2 regions of the Pseudalkalibacillus sp. NRS-1564 genome follow, and region 1 is predicted to be linked to the other one. Evidence: riboswitches for the same ligand, from Rfam matches in the RefSeq annotation. Region 1 holds a riboswitch; the other holds the start of a gene.
What was found. Region 1 has a riboswitch for S-adenosylmethionine ahead of msrA (peptide-methionine (S)-S-oxide reductase MsrA). Riboswitches for the same ligand answer to the same signal wherever they lie in the genome.

Region 1 (9,411 bases):
CATTCATGATTTTCAAATCACGATAACCAGCGAAAAACTCAGCTGAATCAGCAGCAAATTCTCCTCTACTTGAACGAACCTTTCGATCCTTTTTTCGAATACTCCACGCAAAGTAACCCGGAATCACAATCCCTGTAAAAATTACTCCAAGTAACATTAGAAGTGCAATTTCGAAAGAATAGAATAGCGTAAACCAAATCGTAACAAGGAATATGAGAATAAAAACAATAGGTGGATAAAAAACGCGAAGGTAAAAATGCTGCAGTCGATCAATATCTCCTACAATTCTACCTAGCAGATCTCCACTGCGATATCTCTGTGACAACCCTGCCGCTATTGGCTCAAGCTTTTTATAAAAGGAGACGCGCATGTTGCTTAAAATGGAAAACGTCGCGCGATGAGAATATATCCTTTCAAAGTAGCGTCCAGCTGCGCGGGCAAGTCCAAAAAATTTCACAACAGCTGTTAAAATCGCTAATGCAAACACAGGTAACGATAAGGCTGCCTTCGAAATTAAATAGCCGCTAGAAGCAAACAAGGCAACAGCTGTTATTCCCGCAATAAAACCAAATAATATTGAGAGGAGGATATCCCGTTTTTCTGTCAGCATCTCACGCCATACAAATGCTAGCTCTCTCATAAAGTGACCTCCGCCTTCTGCGTATCAACCATATCACGATACAACTCACTTGAAGCGTAAAGCGATTCATCGGTTCCTTCCGCGATCAAGTTTCCCTTATCAAGGAGTATAATATGATCGGCATTTCGTATTGTATGGATACGGTGTGCTACAGTAATCATTGTTGCGTTTTTTGATAGTTCTTTGATCGAAGTATGAAGAACTTTTTCTGTATATAAATCAAGTCCCGTTGTTGGTTCATCAAATAAAATAATCTCTGGTTGTTTTATAAATGCTCGAGCAAGCGCAATTCTCTGCTTCCCTCCTCCAGATATCCCTCTTCCGGATTCACCAATAACCGTCTCATAACCATTTTCAAGAGAAGCAATAAACGAAGAAATACCAGCTTTCTCAGCCGCCGCTTCGATTTGTATTTTATCCCTACTTTTTGATCCAATCGCGATATTTTCAGCGATCGTTCCAGTAAACAAATACGGGTTTTGTGATATAAAGCCTATCTTTGAAAACCAGCTTTCTTCTTCTAAACTTGTTAGGGGAATTTCGTCGGCGGTAATGGCACCTTCTTGAGGTGGAAGCAATCCACCAAGCAAATTCAAAAGCGTCGATTTTCCAGATCCACTCCGACCAATCACGGCCGTATTGCTATAAGGTTTAATAGTTAGATCAATAGAGGATAACCCAAATCCACTCTCCTGATAGCGATATGAAACGTTCTTAAACGCCAACAGTGGTGGCCTCTCCTTCGTTTCAAGTAATCGATCTCCCCATTTCATTTCGTCACTTTCACGATGAAGTTCTTCACTTACCTTTTTCATTGCACTCATGCTACCTCTACCAGTATGAAAAGCACTGCCTAGTTCCTTTAGGGAAAGATAGAACTCAGGAGCAAGCATAAGAAGGAAAAAGGCTGTAGCAAAAGACATGCTATTAAACACAATGAGACGAAGACCAATCTCAAGAGCGATAATCCCAATGCTTAACATTGAAATAAGCTCAAGCATAAGGGATGAAACAAACGCAACCTTAAGAACTTCGAGCGTTGCATCTCGATAATTCAAGCTGCTTTCTTCCATAATCGAGCGATATTTCTTCGATTGACGAAACAAGTTCAACGTAGTCAAACCCTGAATTGTATCAAGAAAGCGACCAGAAAAAACGGTCATCTGCTCTAGCTTCTCCTCGGATTTTTTCTGAGTACGAATGCCGATAATAATATAAAAGAGTGGAATGAATGGAGCCGTCACGATCATTATTAGCCCTGTTTCAATATGCTGAGTTGAAACTGCGATTAGAATAAAAAAAGGAATAACCGCCGTTTTAAACACTTGTGGAATGTATTGACTATAATAGGAATCAATCTCATCCACCGCATCTAGTAAAACGCTCACTTTCTGTCCAGATTGACCCTGGTAAGACGTTAGAAGTGCGTCTCGAGAAAATTTATTCAAAAGCGCTTCTCTTATTCTTTGTTTTACAATAGCGGCCATGTTAACGCCTGCTTTTCCCATTAAATAAGATACGCAAGGGCGTAGCGCCATGACAATCAGTAAGCCAATGAGATACGATGAAATGTCTGAATATGCTAGTTTTTCAATAAATACCCGATTCACTATTTCTACTGTAAGAAAAGCCTGTACAATAATGGATGCGCCAATCATAAGAGCACCTAAAATCATAAACAAGTGTGTGATTTTAAAACCTGAAGCATACGCTTTAAGTTCGTTCTTCACCTGATCCCCCACCTTTAGTTTCACAACAAACATACGTTTGTGAAATATTTCACATTAATTCTTAATTCCTATTGTACGACTTATACAAAGGAGAAGCAAATACTACGCAGCGATTATTTTTACAATTAAATGAACGAAATCTGTGCTAGAGTCATCGAGCCACTACTTATTCAATTGAGGCATTCTTAGATTTAGCATTCTTCCTTATTTCCTATTTGCTATAATGAAAGCAGCAGGATAAGAAATGGAGGATTAGCGTGGAACACGAACCTGAATTTGAAAAAACGCGTAAAAATACACACAAACGAAATAAATTAAAGCATTTATTGATTTCTTTTACTCAACCATTACAATCCTTCTTTAAAACCATATGGAAAGGAGCTTCTTACGGCGCTCTTTTTATGACAATGCTGCTAATCTTTTCGATTGGGTTTGATTTTCATACTGGACTGGGTCAAATAATGGACGTTATTCTTTTCCTATTAATTGCAGTTGTCAGTACACTGCTCACCGTTAAGATTGGTACATGGTTCATAGAGCATTTCAAAAGATTACCCTCTCTTCTCATTGCAAGTATTGGAGTCTCGCTTGCTATAACCATTTATACATTAGATCAATTTCGTCAATTAGAGAACATCCTTCCGCTCTCCTATCTCTTAATTGCAGTCGGTATCATCCTTGGCGCTATGTTCGGATACCCTCTTTCTAAAGGCATCAAAAAGCCAATGTCTATGATCATGCTACTGTTTGGTGTTTTAGCAACGTCAGCTTTTTCATACTGGTTATTCACACCTGGTTTAATGAATGATCGTCTCTCTATTAATGTAGAGCCGCTCTCACCTGTTAGTGATAACCCTTCAGAATACGGCTCATTTGATGTAACTACTTATACATATGGAAGTGGAAAGGATAAGCAACGTCCTGAATTTGGGGAGCAAGTAGATATTCAAACGATGTCAGTTAACGCTTCAAGTATGATTGGAGAATGGTCCAAAGAACGCGAGTGGTTCTGGGGCTTTAAAGACACCAATGTGCCACTTAATGGACGTGTATGGGTGCCTAAAGGAAATGGTTCTTTTCCTCTTGTCCTTATTGTCCATGGAAACCATAAGATGGAGGACTTCTCAGATGAAGGCTACAATTATTTAGGTGAGTTACTCGCTAGTCGTGGCTTTTTAACAGTATCAGTAGATGAGAACTTCTTCAATTCAACATGGTCTGGTGGCCTCGCAGGAGACATTAATGGACGCGCCTGGTTGCTGCTTAAACATATTGAAGAAATGGAGAAATTATCTTCTCAAAAAGATAATCCATTATTCAACAAAGTGAAGATGGATCAAATTGCTTTAATAGGTCATTCTCGCGGTGGTCAAGCTGCCATTTTAGCAGCAAAATTCAATGACCTTGATCGTTACCCAAATAACGGGAACATGACTTTTGATTCCCATTATAATATTGAATCTGTTATCGCACTTGCACCGACGGATTATCAAACACTTTCAGATCGAAAAATCGAAGTGGATGATGTCAATTATTTATTACTTCAAGGTTCTTATGATAGTGATTTATCGGAATTCGAAGGCGACCGACAGTATAATGGGATTGATTTAACTGGCAGTAAAGAAGCTATGAAAGCAGCCCTTTATATTGATCGCGCCAATCACGGACAATTTAACACAACGTGGGGAGAAAACGATACGTATTTCCCTTTCACGCTTTTATTAAATAAAGAGCCTCTTCTTAAAGGCACTGAACAACGACAAATAGCCCGCACATATGTTGCTGGCTTTCTTGAGGCGACGCTTCATCAAAATGAGTCCTATCAACCGATGTTTGAGGATTATCGCTATGCTCTCGAATGGCTACCTGATACAACATACATTAGTAAATATGAAGATCCTTCGTATCATATCTATAGCACCTTTGAAGAGGACGTTGATGTCACAACAGCGACATCTCCCTATATCACCATAGAGACTAATAGCTTGCTGCAATGGTATGAAGGAGAGCTTGAATTTCGACGCGATAAAGAAAGAGGTACTCATGGGGTCTTTTTGAAATGGGATCATTCCTATTCAAAGAACGGCGCATACAAATTAAATTTCAAGAAAGCCCTTCAGGATCCATTTGCTTATACAATGAACAGTTCATTAACATTCACAGCAGCAAACCTTTCAGATCCATCTGACCAGCAACCTGTTGATTTCACAATCACGGCTAGTTCAGATAACGGAGCATCCGCTAGTGTTAAGCTGAGTGACGTCATGCAGTTGCAAGGTGTTCTTCCTATTCAACACACAAAAACAAAATACTTCGAAGAAGGACGTTATGGTGAACCTACTGAACCGGTTCTCCAAACCTTTAATATTCCGATGCAGCGATTCTTAGAAGCAAACAATGCCTTTAATCCGAAGAAGATGAATGCTCTTACATTCGAATTTAATGCATCAGAGAAAGGAAAAGTCTTTATTGATCAAATAGGTGTCAATCAAGGTGATTAACTAAAAAAGGCCTTCCCTCATGACAATGAGAGAAGGCCTTTTTTCTATTATGAAATTTTGCAAGAAGACTGTCCACGCTTAGCAAGATAGCTTTGATGATACTCATCTGCACGATAGAATGAAGTGATTGGTATAATTTGCGTCACAACTGGTTTTTTGAAGCGTCCAGATCGCTCAAGTTTTTCTTTCGCAAATAATGCTATTTCTGCCTGCTCATTTGAGTGGTAAAAGATCGCTGAGCGATAGCGTGTTCCGACATCTTCTCCCCGTTTGTTTAAGGAGGTTGGATTATGATTTTCGAAGAAAACCTCTACAAGTTCTTCATAAGAAATGAGAGAAGGATCATATTCAACTTGTACGGATTCGGCATGGCCTGTTAATTCAGAATAAACATCTTCATAAGTTGGATTAATCGTCTCTCCTCCTGTAAACCCTGCTGAAGTTGAAATAACACCGTTCAATTGTTGAAATAGCGCTTCTACTCCCCAAAAGCACCCTGCTGCAAATGTTGCTTGTTCCACTATGACCACTCCGTTTCCTTTTCTCTGTATGGTTTTATTTGATCGAGCATATATGTTTTCTAATTCATTTAGTGATAACATATAAAGTTGCTTTTCACCCTTCTTATATATCCCTTGTGAGAGAAGGGTCTTAATAAGCTGTTGTTTTCTTGCTTCGTTATCCAATAGTGTATGCAATATCAGTCGCTCCCTCTACTAAAACATATTTCCAAATGAGGGTGCATAAAAAAACCCTCATCTGCTCGAACAGAAGAGGGTTTGGATAGACCGAGCCTCTTCTCATTTTTCGACTTTCGTCGCAGGAATTAGCACGGTTCCAATTGAACATAAGTTCATAGGTCCGTTGCCGAGGTATCTAAGGGCCAGTCCCTCCACCTCTCTGAATAAGAAGATCCTTTAAACAAAGGATTATTAAGTTAGTCCCAATAATAAATGGTTTTAAAACGGATGTCAATACAAAAGTACTCATAAAAATAATTATATTACAAAAGAGATAACAAAGTAGCCAGCTGCTGCTAATCCCGCCGCTAATAAAGCTGGGCCAAGCTTAAATTTCGCATATGTCATAGGATTCAACTGCAAGATCCTCGCAACTGTATTCGTATTGTCACTTAGCGGAGAAGCAAAAGCGCCAAATGTCCCACTCGCAAACACGGCTCCAATGACAACAGGTAGATCTGCTCCTGTAGAATACCCTAATGAAATACCGAGCGGCATTAAAATTCCCCATGTGCCCCATGATGAGCCAATAAAGTATGAAATAAACGCCCCAACGAGAAATAAGACTGGTGGTACAAATAAAGTAGGAATCCAATCAAGGTTTGAGGTAACAAAAGACGAGAAGCCAAGAGCTTCTGTTGAAGCTGCTAAGCCCCAAACGACAGTAAGCAAGACGATGACCGGCATCATCTCGTTACCACCTTCGATAAAATAAGTAACAAGGTCCTTTAAAGAAAAACGCTGAAATAAATAGAAAATGAACGTTAAGAGTACTGTAGTGAGAAGTGCAAAGACCATCGCGTCGAGGACATCTGCCTCAATAAACGCCTTGATTAAAGAAGTAAACCCCTTCTTATAACCACTCCAATATGTAAGAAGAAGTGTTAGGAGAATTACTCCTCCAAGAGGTATTAATAAATTCATCGGTTTCGTAGGAAGATCCTTCGCCACAGCTGGATGACAATCTTCCCATTGATCATCAAGCTTTTTTTCCACATTACCTGCGTCTGTAGCTGGCGTTTTTCGATGATGGAAAAAACTCAAATAAAAGCCAATCAATAAAATACTAATCGAAAAAAAGTTGTAAGGGATACTTTGAAGAAAGTAACGATAGCCATCTCCTTCAATGCCTTCTGCTTTTAGTGAAAGCTGCACAACAGATGACATATAGCCGACAAAAGCGGTAGCAATTGGCATTAAGACAATAACTGGAGTTGCTGTCGTTTCTATCACAAATCCAAGCTCCTGAGGAGTAATTTTCACTTTATTTAAAAGAGCTTTCATGATTGGGGCTACCGTTACAATGCGGAAACTAGGAGCACTAAATGTTCCTAGCGTTGACACCCACGTCAGAAATAACGCTCCTTTTTTTGAGTTGATTTTGGATGAGGCAACTTGAACAAATCCTTTTATCCCACCAGTATATTTCATCAATCCGATTAAGCCCGTAAACATATATAGAAAAAGGACGATTTTAACATTATTTTCATCTTTCAAACCAGTCATAATAAATTCATAGAACTGTTGTAAACCAATGATCAATCCAGGTTTGTATATAAATGATGCTGTTAGCAAACCCGCCGTTAATCCGGGGATCACTAGTTTTGTTTTCATCGCAATGATAATGACAACGATAAACGGAAAAATGGATAACCAGGCCATTAGCGTCGCCCTCCTTAAGCTCTAGTTTGCTCTCTAGAGAACGACCTATACTACGGGAACCGATAATGTTGATTCCTCATTCGTCTGAGCAAGTGGAGTTGCTCGAAGTCATTGGTGCCATATGGTTTAAATAAGACAAATTGAACATCGTTCCTTAACTTATTCATACAAAAAAGCCAGAGCTCAGTGCTCTGGCTATTTCTTTTTTAATGCGCTATTGTATTTTAATCTATTGATCGATGCAGCTCCAATTCCAAACATAGCTGTTCGTAATTCGAACTCAATTCGCTTTAATTGATCTGATAGCGCTTCTTCACTATCATCTACTGCATTTTCAAGTAATGCCCTACCAAATCCGGACACATCCGCCCCGAGAGCAATAGCTTTAGCTGCATCCACACCATTTTTTAGTCCGCCACTTGCAACCATCGGGACATCGGGATGCTGTTTCCTTACATCAATAATACAATCAGCTGTCGGGTTACCCCAATCTTGAAAAGCTTCGGCAGCTTGTTGTCTTAATGTTTGATGGGAACGAAAACTTTCAACTTGAATCCAGGATGTTCCACCCGCTCCAGCAACATCAATAAAACTGGCACCTGCACTTATAAGACGCTGAGCACTCTTCGCATCGATTCCCATGCCAACCTCTTTAATACCGAGTGGAACAGGGATCGCTTTTGCTACTTCTCGAATTTTATCGATTAAATCTTGGAAATTTGTATCACCCTCAGGTTGGAATACTTCTTGTAATGGATTTAAATGAAGCAGAAGCGCATCAGCTTGAATGAAGTCAATCGCTCTCTTACACTCTTCTACTGTAAAACCATAATTGAGTTGAACAGCTCCAATATTGGCTAGTATAGGAATGGTTGGTGCATGTTTTCTTACGTCAAATGAATAAGCGGATTTCGATTCTTGAATAGCGGCACGCATTGAGCCTACACCAAGCGCCCAACCATGTGCTTCAGCAGCTTTGGCAAGACGTTTATTAATCTCCCAAGATCGCTCTGTACCGCCTGTCATTGAGCTGATCAGAAATGGCGTCTTCAATTTCTTATTAAGAAATTGAGTGGAGATATCGACTTCATTATAATCAATTTCTGGTAGTGGATTATGCTTAAAACGATATTTTTCTAACCCCGTCGTAAGTCCCTGTCCTTCCACGTCTTCCGTTAGACAAATATCAATATGTTCGTTCTTTCTTTTTTCGGTTTGATCAAACCCCAAGTGTTCCAATGGAATTCCCCCTGCGCTGCTCTTTTTTCAACTGTCGATGTAATAATGGTTTTAACCTGAGTCGATTGTACCTTTGTATAAGAATAAATGGAAGATTAACTATTAAAGAATACCCAACCATTACTAAACCAATACTCAAAGGATTCCATAAGAAAAACAAGAATGAAGGTGGTATGAGAAGCCAATGGGTCACCTCTGCACGTCTTGTCTCTAAGATAAATTTCCTTATATAAGAAGAAGTGAGCGTTTTGAGTTCTTTCTTCCGAAATCCTCCTTTAAACACATCTCCCCCATCAGGTAGTATTGTTTTCCACTTCCTTATCTGGATACGATCATACACTTTCAGTTCCCATTTCTTATTTTGTAACATTGATTTTTTAGATTCATAAAAGGAATCTGGCAACCGAAGGCAAATATAAGAGATAGAAACATGAATGATCAGCCAGGCAAAAATATTCACTAAGATTAACCCTACGATCGATAAGTGGATGACCTGCATACACATTCCTCGTTTCAAAATTGTTTAACATATCCAAGATTAGGTAATTATTATGTCAGGAAAACCTATTATACACTGTAACAGCGTTATGATTCCTTTACAAAGGTTATACCCACACTATACAATTACAGTGTATAAATGTCGACGCTTGAAGTTAATTCGATGAAGGAGGAGATGGAATGAGCAAAAAAACAATCGTTATTGGTGCTGGACTAGGAGGTCTTTCGGCAGCTATTCGTCTGGCAGCCGATGGACATCAAGTTACCGTACTGGAAAAAAATGAGCGCGCTGGCGGCAAATTAAACAAACGTTCTGGCCAGGGGTTTAAATTCGATACGGGTCCTTCCATTCTAACAATGCCTTGGGTCCTTGAGAAACTATTCAAAAGCGCAAACCGAAA
Region 2 (9,411 bases), on a different contig from region 1:
AACGAAGCGATCCAATATCTTGATGAAGAAGGATTTACTAGAAAGTAAACCTTAAGCGCCTGCCACCTTTTAAAGGTGGCAGGCTTTTCCTATTATCAATCTATCGGTTTATAAAACCCCGTGGATTTCCCTGTAAACCCACACGCTTCATAAAAAAGGTGTGCAGACTTCCTTTCATCCCGATTCCCACTATTTAAGACGATGGTTGAGGCACCCTTTTCACGAGCTAGATTTTCTGCTTCCAAAAGCAGAGTCTTCCCAACTCCCTGCTGCCGGTAATCTTTTGCCGTTACCATTGTAATAATTCTTGCAACAAGAATATTAGCAACATAAGATCGTTCATAATGCATTCCAAGCAGTCCAATCAAAGACTCCTGTTTTTCACTTACAAGCGTGACGTACAAAGGATCTGACAAAATTGGTTTTAGACGCTCCGTCACTTCGCAGACAGAGGTCTCATACCCCATTTCTGAAAGCAAATAAGTAAGCCATTCCTCATCACCTTTTCTAGCCCTTCTAATGTTCATCGTGCTTTCTCTCCTCGTAAGTCTTCATAATGATATCTTTTTGAAACCTGTTTTTGTGAAAATAATAATAAAAGCGGCACAATTAAAATAAGTAAGCTCACTACCCCTATCCATCCCAAACCGTCCCATAGGATACCAACGCCCGAACTACCTGCTGCTACTCCGGCATAGTAACTAATCAAATAAAAACTAGATGCCCCACTCTTATGATGCTCTGCCGTCTTTGCAACAGAAGCTGATGCCATCGAATGAGAAATAAAAAACCCTGCACAAATAACGCAAAGCCCAATCATTACCACAATCAGTTCTTGATATAGTGTAATGGCAACTCCTAACGTTAATAATAAGAGGCCCGTTACCATCGTGCGCCGTAAGCCAATACGAGATGAAATTCGTCCTGCAATTGGTGGTGAAACTACTCCGAGAATATACGCAAAATAAGCAAGGGAGATCCATTTTAACGAAAGAGAAAATGGATCTTGTTTAAGGAAGAAAGGCAAATATGTCCACACGCCCGTAAAGATCACTTGAATGAGAAAGCCAAGCGTAAATAGCGATAAGAGCCGACGATCTCTTAAATGTACAAACATTCCTTTCATATCCTTTATAACACTGCTATTCCCCCCCTTAAAAAAGCGAGAGGGCGGCAGGAGCCAATAAAAGCAAATGATCGCTATAATAGCAAACCCTGCAAGGATGATAAAACTTACTTGCCAACTATATAAGTCAGTCAAATATCCTGTTGCGACTCGTCCACTAAGTCCCCCCATTGCATTGCTCGCAATAAAAATGCTCGTAGCAAGTCCTACGTTACTTGGAGCTACTTCATCTGCAAGATAAGCCATCGCCGATGCCGGTATACCTGCAAGAAAGAATCCCTCAATACACCGAATAATAAGCAGAAGAAGGAATGAATTCATAAACGGCATTATTAGTAATGAACTAAGGACAAAAAGGAGCGATATTTTCATCACTACTGTTCGCCCATAGCGGTCTGAAACAAAGCCAAGTATAAGAAGTCCTGGTATCATCGTGATGACGGGCATGGACATAAGTAAGCTTGACGTTGTTGCCGTTAAATGAAATTCACTCACAAATATTGGAAGCAATGGTTGAAAAGCATAAAGTGCCGAAAAGACTAATAATGCTCCACATCCAAGACTAACCGCCGCTCGCCAGAAACCCGCATCTTTTGATGTATATGGCTGATTGTTATTTAGAACAACTGACACTTGATCATCACCTTCAATTTTCTATCTTACTTTTATTTTAACTGATTGGGAATTTGAGTGAGATCAATTCCCCACACCACTGGCATATAAAAATAAATCGCCAGTGTAATAATGACGACAGATGTTAGGTTTAGCCAGAAACCTGCTCTCGCCATATCTGGGATTTTTAAATAGCCTGACCCGAATACAACGGCGTTCGGAGGGGTTGCAACCGGAAGCATAAAAGCACAGCTTGACGCAATTCCTGCCCCAATCATTAGAGCATAAGGATGAACTCCGATCGCGGATGATAGAGACGCCATGATTGGAAACATCATTGTCGCCGTCGCCGTATTTGATGTAATCTCCGTTAAGAAAATAACAAGCGATGTGACAAGTAGTAAAATGACGAACAGATGGATGCCTTCAAGAACCGTTAATTGCTCCCCAATCCAATTCGCAAGTCCTGATTCCTGAAAGCCAGAAGCAATGGCGAGTCCGGCTCCAAATAATAGAAGAATTCCCCATGGTAATCCTTTTGCTGTATCCCAATCTAAAAGAAAGGCACCTTTTTTCGAAGGGGCTGGTATAAGAAAAAGTAATAGCGCTGCAGTCATCGCGATGACAGTGTCATTTATATTCGGATTAAGCTCACTTAAAACAAAGGAACGGCTAATCCAGGCAACCGCAGTGAAAGAAAAAACTACCATAATGACCTTTTCTTCCATAGACATTTTCCCAAGATCCGCTTTCTCCTTATTAATCACCTCTTTCCCGCCTGGCAGCTCTTTAACATTCATCGGAAATGCCATTTTCACAAGGTAATACCAGCAGCCGAATAAAAGAAGAACAGTTAAAGGTACGCCAAACATCATCCAGCGGGCAAATGAAATCTCGATGCCATATAGCTCATTGACCACCGCTGCAAAGATGGTATTAGGAGGTGTTCCAATCAATGTTGCTAAACCACCAATTGAGGCACTGTACGCGATGCCAAGCATAATGGCTTTTCCAAAATTAAATTGCGGAATCCCTTCTTGCTTCATATCAAGCTGCTCGGATACTTGATAAATCACCGCCAGCCCAATTGGCACCATCATCATAGCCGTTGCCGTGTTTGAGATCCACATTGATAAAAAGCCTGTTGCAATCATAAAGCCAAGTACAATTCTCTCTGTACTTGTTCCTATTGCTGATATAATGAAAAGAGCAATTCGTTTATGTAAATGCCACTTCTGCATTGTAAGCGCGATCAAAAAACCACCCATAAAGAGAAAAATGGTGTTATCGCCATAAGCTGATGCTGTTAAATCACCTTTTAGTCCGCCCGTTAGTGGAAATAAAATTAATGGTAAAAGAGACGTCGCCGGTATCGGAATGGCTTCTGTAATCCACCACGTTGCAATCCACGCCGTACTTGCTAAGATGGCCAAACCTGCTTCTGAAAGACCATTTGGATTAAAAAACAACATTATGCTAAGAAAAAGGACCGGTCCGAGGATCAACCCCGTCAGTTTCCTTTTATCATAAGCAGGATCTGGTCCAGATGCATAACCTGGATTTTTTTGAGAACTTTTTGAAGGGATTTCCGGCGTGTGTGAAGAAGCGAATGTTAAGAGATCTTTTGCTCGATCATGTTCTTTCCATAATTGGTTCCAAAGGTGTTGTTCCATAGTCATACCTCCTATCGTTCATTAAACTATAGTGTAGAATTCGCTCGCCACATCTGTCAATAAATTCACAATTTTGGTACTTTATTACTCTCTTTCAAGAAAGGACTTTTGATTCGTTTTTCCATTTCCATACAAGTAATTCATTTCAACCCCCTTAAATTTCCATTTGGGGCGAAAATTATAAGTTGATGATATGTTTTTTATAATTCAAAATAAATAAACTCAATGATTAAATGTAAGAATAGATACACAATCCACAACAAGTTGCTCAAAATCGATCCAGGGGGTATATGATGAGAAAGATACAACAGACTACTATTAATTCGGTTGTGAAATACGGACAAACAAAGCTTCCAAAATCAGCTAATACAGAATGTCCAGAATGCGGAAGCGATGCTTCATTTCAACTGAAGTTCGATTATCAAATTAATCAGGCTGTGTTCTCCACGCTTTCTCGCTGCTCTATTTGTAAAGAAGCTGTGCTTTTCATACTCATTAAAACGTCCCATAATGATCGCGGAGAAGAAGTTGAGCTATTCGTGCATCAAACCTCTTTTACACGAGAGCCGCTCGGCAGACTGACTAGCACAGCTAGATTACCCGATGACCTTGAGCGTGTTTATCGCTCAGCAGTGAATGTACATAACATGAAGGATTGGACCGCAACGGCTGTAATGGCTAATCGTGTTCTTGAGAGCATTACAGGTAGTTTTCTATCTGAAAATGAGCTAGGACAGCCACTTTCTAAACAGCTAGAAACACTTGCTAAACAGATTGATTTAGAAGAACCAATTGTAAAACTAGGACACCTACTAGGCAAAGGTAGTAATTTAAATAACCTCCTTTGTCTTGAGAAAGCTACAAGCGAAGAAACGGCCAACTTAATTATCGACTTACTAGATTCACTTATTGAATACTTGTACATTCTTCCTCAACGAATTGTGCATCTTCAAAAACAAATCGAAGGATAATAAAAAAAGCAGGTAGCTCAAATTGAGCTACCTGCTTTTTAAATGCTCATATCAAATTTTAATTCAAGATTCTGTTTACTATCACTTTAGCCCTTTTTCGAAATAGAGGGATAGTTGATGAAAATCGCAATAATTCCTGCAATAGCAATGAGGATTGGATAAATTGAATACGGTAGTAGAGCGAGTGGCGAAATCGACGCAAGACCTGCTACTGCAAGCACCTGTGCCCCATATGGGAGCATGCCCTGTATACTACCTGAGAAAATATCAAGAATACTAGCAGACTTTCGTGGGTCTACCCCATATTCTTCGGAAATGTTTTTCGCAAGTGGCCCCCCATTATGATCGAAATGGTGTTGTTAGCTGTTGATAAATCAAGCACGCTTGCGAGACCGGCGATACCAAACTCTGCTCCTCTACGAGAAGTTACTTTGCTCAGGATTTTGTCCAATACGTATTGTATTCCTCCGTTATGCTTAATGACTTCAATCATCCCTCCGATGACGAGAGCAATCATGGCAAGGTCTTCCATCCCTTTTATGCCCTCTGTAACCGTGGAGATCAGTCCACTCATTCCAAATGTTCCGTTATATAAACCTACAATCCCAGCAAATAAGGTACCACTTACAAGTACAATAAGAACATTAACACCAGCGATCGCTGCGATCAGTACACCTAAATAAGGGATAATTGTAACGAAATCAAATGCGTGATCTCCTCCAACCGTTGCTTGCTCTCCCATCGTTAAAGCACCATAAATAATGGCTGTTACGATAGCAGCTGGCAAGACTATAAAAAAGTTTACTTTGAATTTATCTTTCATTTGCGTATTTTGTGTGCGTACTGCCGCAATCGTAGTATCTGAAATCATAGAAAGATTGTCACCAAACATTGCCCCACCTATGACCGCTGATAAAGCCAGTGCCGGGGCAACTCCGGTTTGCTCTGCAATTCCAATTCCAATGGGAGCAAGTGCTACAATCGTTCCCATCGATGTACCCATCGAAATAGAAATAAAACAGCCAATGACAAACAAACCTACGATTAAAAGATTAGCCGGTAGAATTGATATACCTAAATTAACAATCGAATCTACTGCTCCAATTTTTTCAGCTGTTCCGGCAAACGCCCCAGCCAGTAAAAAGACCAAAATCATTAATATGATATTCGTATTACCTGCTCCACGACAAAACACTTCCACTTTTTTCATAAAGCTTTCTTTTCGATTCATCGAAAGAGCTACGCCCGCCGCAATTAGAGAAGCGAGAATAACAGGCATACTATAAAAGTCCTTTGTTATGATAGCTGTACCAATAAAAAGCACAATAAATATTCCAAGGGGAAGTAAAGCCAGGCCGTTCCCCTTTATTTCTTTCTCCATTATTCATGTCTCCTTCATCCTTTATTCTGTCTCAATAAAAAAAGCCCACTTCAAGAGAAGAAGGCTTTTGCACTTATCTCTCAAGATTTCTCTTGCTGGAAGCAGCACCTTTCTGATGATCAGAGGTTGCTGAAGCTTCTTTGGGCCAGGTCCCTCCACTTCTCTTAATAAGAAATATACAATTATTAATGAGCGCATGCTTCATTTTACTTTTTCATAACGAGCTTTACTTTATCACGCATTATTCTGATGAGTCAACTTTGATTAACTGCATCAAAATAAACTCCTCATCCTTTAAGGAGTTTACCTGATTAACTAGTCTGGTTCAAGCTTTGTATGACTACCAATTTTTGCAATAGATCAATCTTTATTTTCCTAAAAACCACTCAATATCCTTCATAATCGATTCCGGTTTTTCTTCTGGTAGAAGGTGACCGGTTTTTTCATAGATGATCAGTTTAGCATTTGGGAGATCCTTACTGAGACGCTTCCCAATTTTCAACGGCACAACTCTGTCATTTTCTCCCCATATTAGTAGGCTAGGTGTATGAATTTGATTTAGTTCAACTTCTGACAAATCTCCTTCGCGATCTCGAATCATCCTAACTAATGACCGAAAGATACCCTCATTGAAGAAAGGTTGGATATATCCATCCATCATTTCTTCATCGATAAGGGAAGGATCATAAACACAATTAAGCAAATTTCCTCTAACACCTTTTCGATAAAGCCACCTTTTCAAGTATACCGAGAAAAAAGGTAAGTACGATGTATACACTAGACTCTGTTTAGCCTTTTCAAGATATCCTGAACTGCACAGTAAAATATTCTTACTAACGAGATCATCTTTCATAGCCGAGGCTCTCATTGCTACTTGCCCACCCATAGAATGGCCGATCATAACAGTATGATCAATTGAAAGCCTTTCTAAAAGTTCAACCACCACTTCCGCATAATTATGATAAGAGTGGACAAAACGATTAGACTTTTCACTTTTTCCGAACGGAGGAAGATCAATGGCAACAACAGTATATGCCTTTGTTAATAATGGTATCAATCTTCTGAAGCTGAAGCTCGACGATAGAAAACCGTGAAGAAGCGTTAATACTGGTCGATCGACGGCTGTGTCATTTCTATAGTATTCATAGTGAATATCAATTCCTTTGATCTTTTCCGTATTTTGTTTAAGATTTTGAGCTAATAGCATCTTTCATCTCACTCCGGATTTTGAATTCATCTGATCTGATTTACCCTTCGTTTCTAACCAGACAGGATGGTCTCACTTATTCAGGTTTGACTTTATACTTATTTTACCCCAATCCTGAAATGAAAAACTTTTTTTACATCCGAGAGGATACTCCATTTTTTTCATTCTAACTCTACGTGCACAAGGTCCAGCAGCTTTATCGTTGTCCTTTTTTCATTATGGTCAATAATACGCAGTTCTTTCGTAAGTGGATCTACATAGTGCACATATCCAAAGAGAGTTTTCGTTTCTCCCCCACTAAAGTGTTGAAAACAAAGCGAGTTGTGATTGGCCATTGCTTCACATATTGTTTCATTCATTTCCACCATTCTTTGTTCATCAAGTACCGGCTTTTCACTTTTTTTCTCTTCGGTTTTCCAATCTCTTAGCTCTTTCACATGCTCAGGTAACATCATTGACGTCCATTTTATATTTCCGCGATCACGAATCACGCTTCTTCCCCCTTCTATGCTTTATGACCACCCACAAGTTTACTTCTATGCAGTGCCGTACCGGCCTTTGTGTATGAAACGGCACAAAGCAGCGCATCTGAGCCATATTTCTCACGGATCGAATCCATCACATATCCGAGATCCCGCTGCTTTGGGCGTGACGCGTTAAATAAGTCCAACTGCACTTCTTCATCATTGCAAATATTTGAAAGGGTAATGGAAATCTTACGAACCGTTTTTCTTCCAAAGAACTCCTCAAATAACTGAAGACATACATTGTATATTTCGAGCGTAATAGCAGTCGGGCTGTGGATACTCCTTGAACGGTGAAAGCCACCCCTGCCTTCTTCTTTACTATAACCAATCCCAAGGCTAATCGTACGCCCTGCCTTCCGGGCTTTTCTCGCACGTCTTGCAACTTCTTCACTCATCTCAAGAATGACGTGTTGAATGTCTTTTTCGTCATGGTAATCTCGCAACAAAATTTGGCTTTTCCCATAGCTAATCTGTCCCTGCATAATCGGCGCACCCATTTCAGAAAGATCGATGCCCCACGCATGATGATAGAGCTGATTTCCCATAATACCGAATTTTTCTTCTAGTAGATGTAGCGGGTAATGCGCAAGCTGCTTTACATTCATAATCCCCATTCGATTTAACGTTCGCTCGACACGCGATCCGATACCCCACATTTGACTTAGCGGGGAAAGCGGCCAGAGTTTTTTAGGAATATCTTCATAAGTCCATTCTGCAATCCCTTTTTCTTTCGCTTCCAGATCGAGACAAAGCTTTGCCATTAAAAGATTTGGGCCAATCCCTATGGCACATGGTAATCCGAATGTCTCTCTTATTTCATTTCTGATCTTGTGAGCTACTTCAAATTTGTTCCCCCAAAGTCGTTCTGTCCCATCAACCTGCAAAAACGATTCATCAACGCTATACGTATGGATACATTCTGATGGTACATAACGATGAAAAAGCCTCGTTATTTCCATTGATTGTTTTAAATATGAAGACATTTTCGCATTAACGATATGAATGTTTTTATTATTTGGAATTTCAAATAGTCTGCTCCCTGTTCGTATTCCAAATTCCTTCTTTAGTGCCGGAGACGCTGCTAGCACAACACTTCCCTGTCGCTCGGTATCACCAACAACCGCGAGATAGCATGTAAGTGGATCAAGCCCCATCTCTACTGCTGAACAACTTGCATAAAAACTTTTCATATCAATACATAGGATTGTTTTCTTTGGAAATTTAGAATAATCCATTTGTATCCCCCCTTCTCCTAATCAAAAGAACGTTTGTTCCCTTTATATATACCCGTATTTTAACCGAATATACGTTCTCTTTACAATAAGTACTTTCTTCCAATCATAAAACGATTCACTTAGCATCACCCTTTTTTCTAAAGTAACGAAAAGTACCGGAAGAAGAGTAACAATGAACTTAACGATATTCACTCGAAAGTTAGTCATCAGAGCACATACGTATTGGAGATCCTACACTTGTTCCATTAACAGATAGGGAAGTAGAAATACTCGCGCATCAATCTCTAAACGCACAGAAAAAGAACCAGGATATGCCGTTTCATATGGTCATTAACGCCATTATTTATTAGCACACCACCTCCTGAGTCTAAAGAACCAATACCTTTTTAAAAATAACAGGTATATCTCCCTATAACTCTATCCAAAAGGATAGGTCTTAACTATCAAAATAGTTTAAATAGTTTGAATACTAAATCTTTTATGGTAATGTTAGCTCATCTTAATCACGAGGGGGATATAGAATGGGAAAGAAAAAAAATTTACTTTCAATCGGTTTATCAGTGGGGCTCGTTAGTACCATGCTCGCACCATCCTCAACATTTGCAGCAGCAGATACGAATATGAATAAAGAAACAGGAACACCTACTTTTGTTTCAGGAAAACTAACAAAAGCAAGCTC

Region 2: it holds a riboswitch for S-adenosylmethionine, as region 1 does, so the genes downstream of both, ACIFPW_RS16860 (Na+/H+ antiporter NhaC family protein) here and msrA (peptide-methionine (S)-S-oxide reductase MsrA) in region 1, are expected to answer to the same signal.

What each region holds. Positions count from the first base shown of each region.
Region 1 covers NZ_JBITPM010000040.1:25,188-34,598, reverse strand. Annotated here, with positions in the region: gene cydC (thiol reductant ABC exporter subunit CydC) at 1-640, opposite strand, end outside; gene cydD (thiol reductant ABC exporter subunit CydD) at 637-2,370, opposite strand; gene ACIFPW_RS18100 (hypothetical protein) at 2,628-4,871, shown strand; gene msrA (peptide-methionine (S)-S-oxide reductase MsrA) at 4,919-5,569, opposite strand; SAM riboswitch class I at 5,669-5,782, opposite strand; gene ACIFPW_RS18090 (Na+/H+ antiporter NhaC family protein) at 5,870-7,273, opposite strand; gene fni (type 2 isopentenyl-diphosphate Delta-isomerase) at 7,469-8,512, opposite strand; gene ACIFPW_RS18080 (glycosyl-4,4'-diaponeurosporenoate acyltransferase) at 8,493-9,011, opposite strand; gene ACIFPW_RS18075 (phytoene desaturase family protein) at 9,191-9,411, shown strand, end outside.
Region 2 covers NZ_JBITPM010000038.1:2,455-11,865, reverse strand. Annotated here, with positions in the region: gene ACIFPW_RS16885 (hypothetical protein) at 1-48, shown strand, start outside; gene ACIFPW_RS16880 (GNAT family N-acetyltransferase) at 96-527, opposite strand; gene ACIFPW_RS16875 (MFS transporter) at 524-1,759, opposite strand; gene ACIFPW_RS16870 (SLC13 family permease) at 1,792-3,411, opposite strand; gene ACIFPW_RS16865 (hypothetical protein) at 3,705-4,382, shown strand; partial or broken gene ACIFPW_RS16860 (Na+/H+ antiporter NhaC family protein) at 4,469-5,763, opposite strand; SAM riboswitch class I at 5,834-5,937, opposite strand; gene ACIFPW_RS16855 (alpha/beta fold hydrolase) at 6,131-6,970, opposite strand; gene ACIFPW_RS16850 (YolD-like family protein) at 7,132-7,461, opposite strand; gene ACIFPW_RS16845 (DNA polymerase thumb domain-containing protein) at 7,476-8,732, opposite strand; gene ACIFPW_RS16840 (M4 family metallopeptidase) at 9,254-9,411, shown strand, end outside.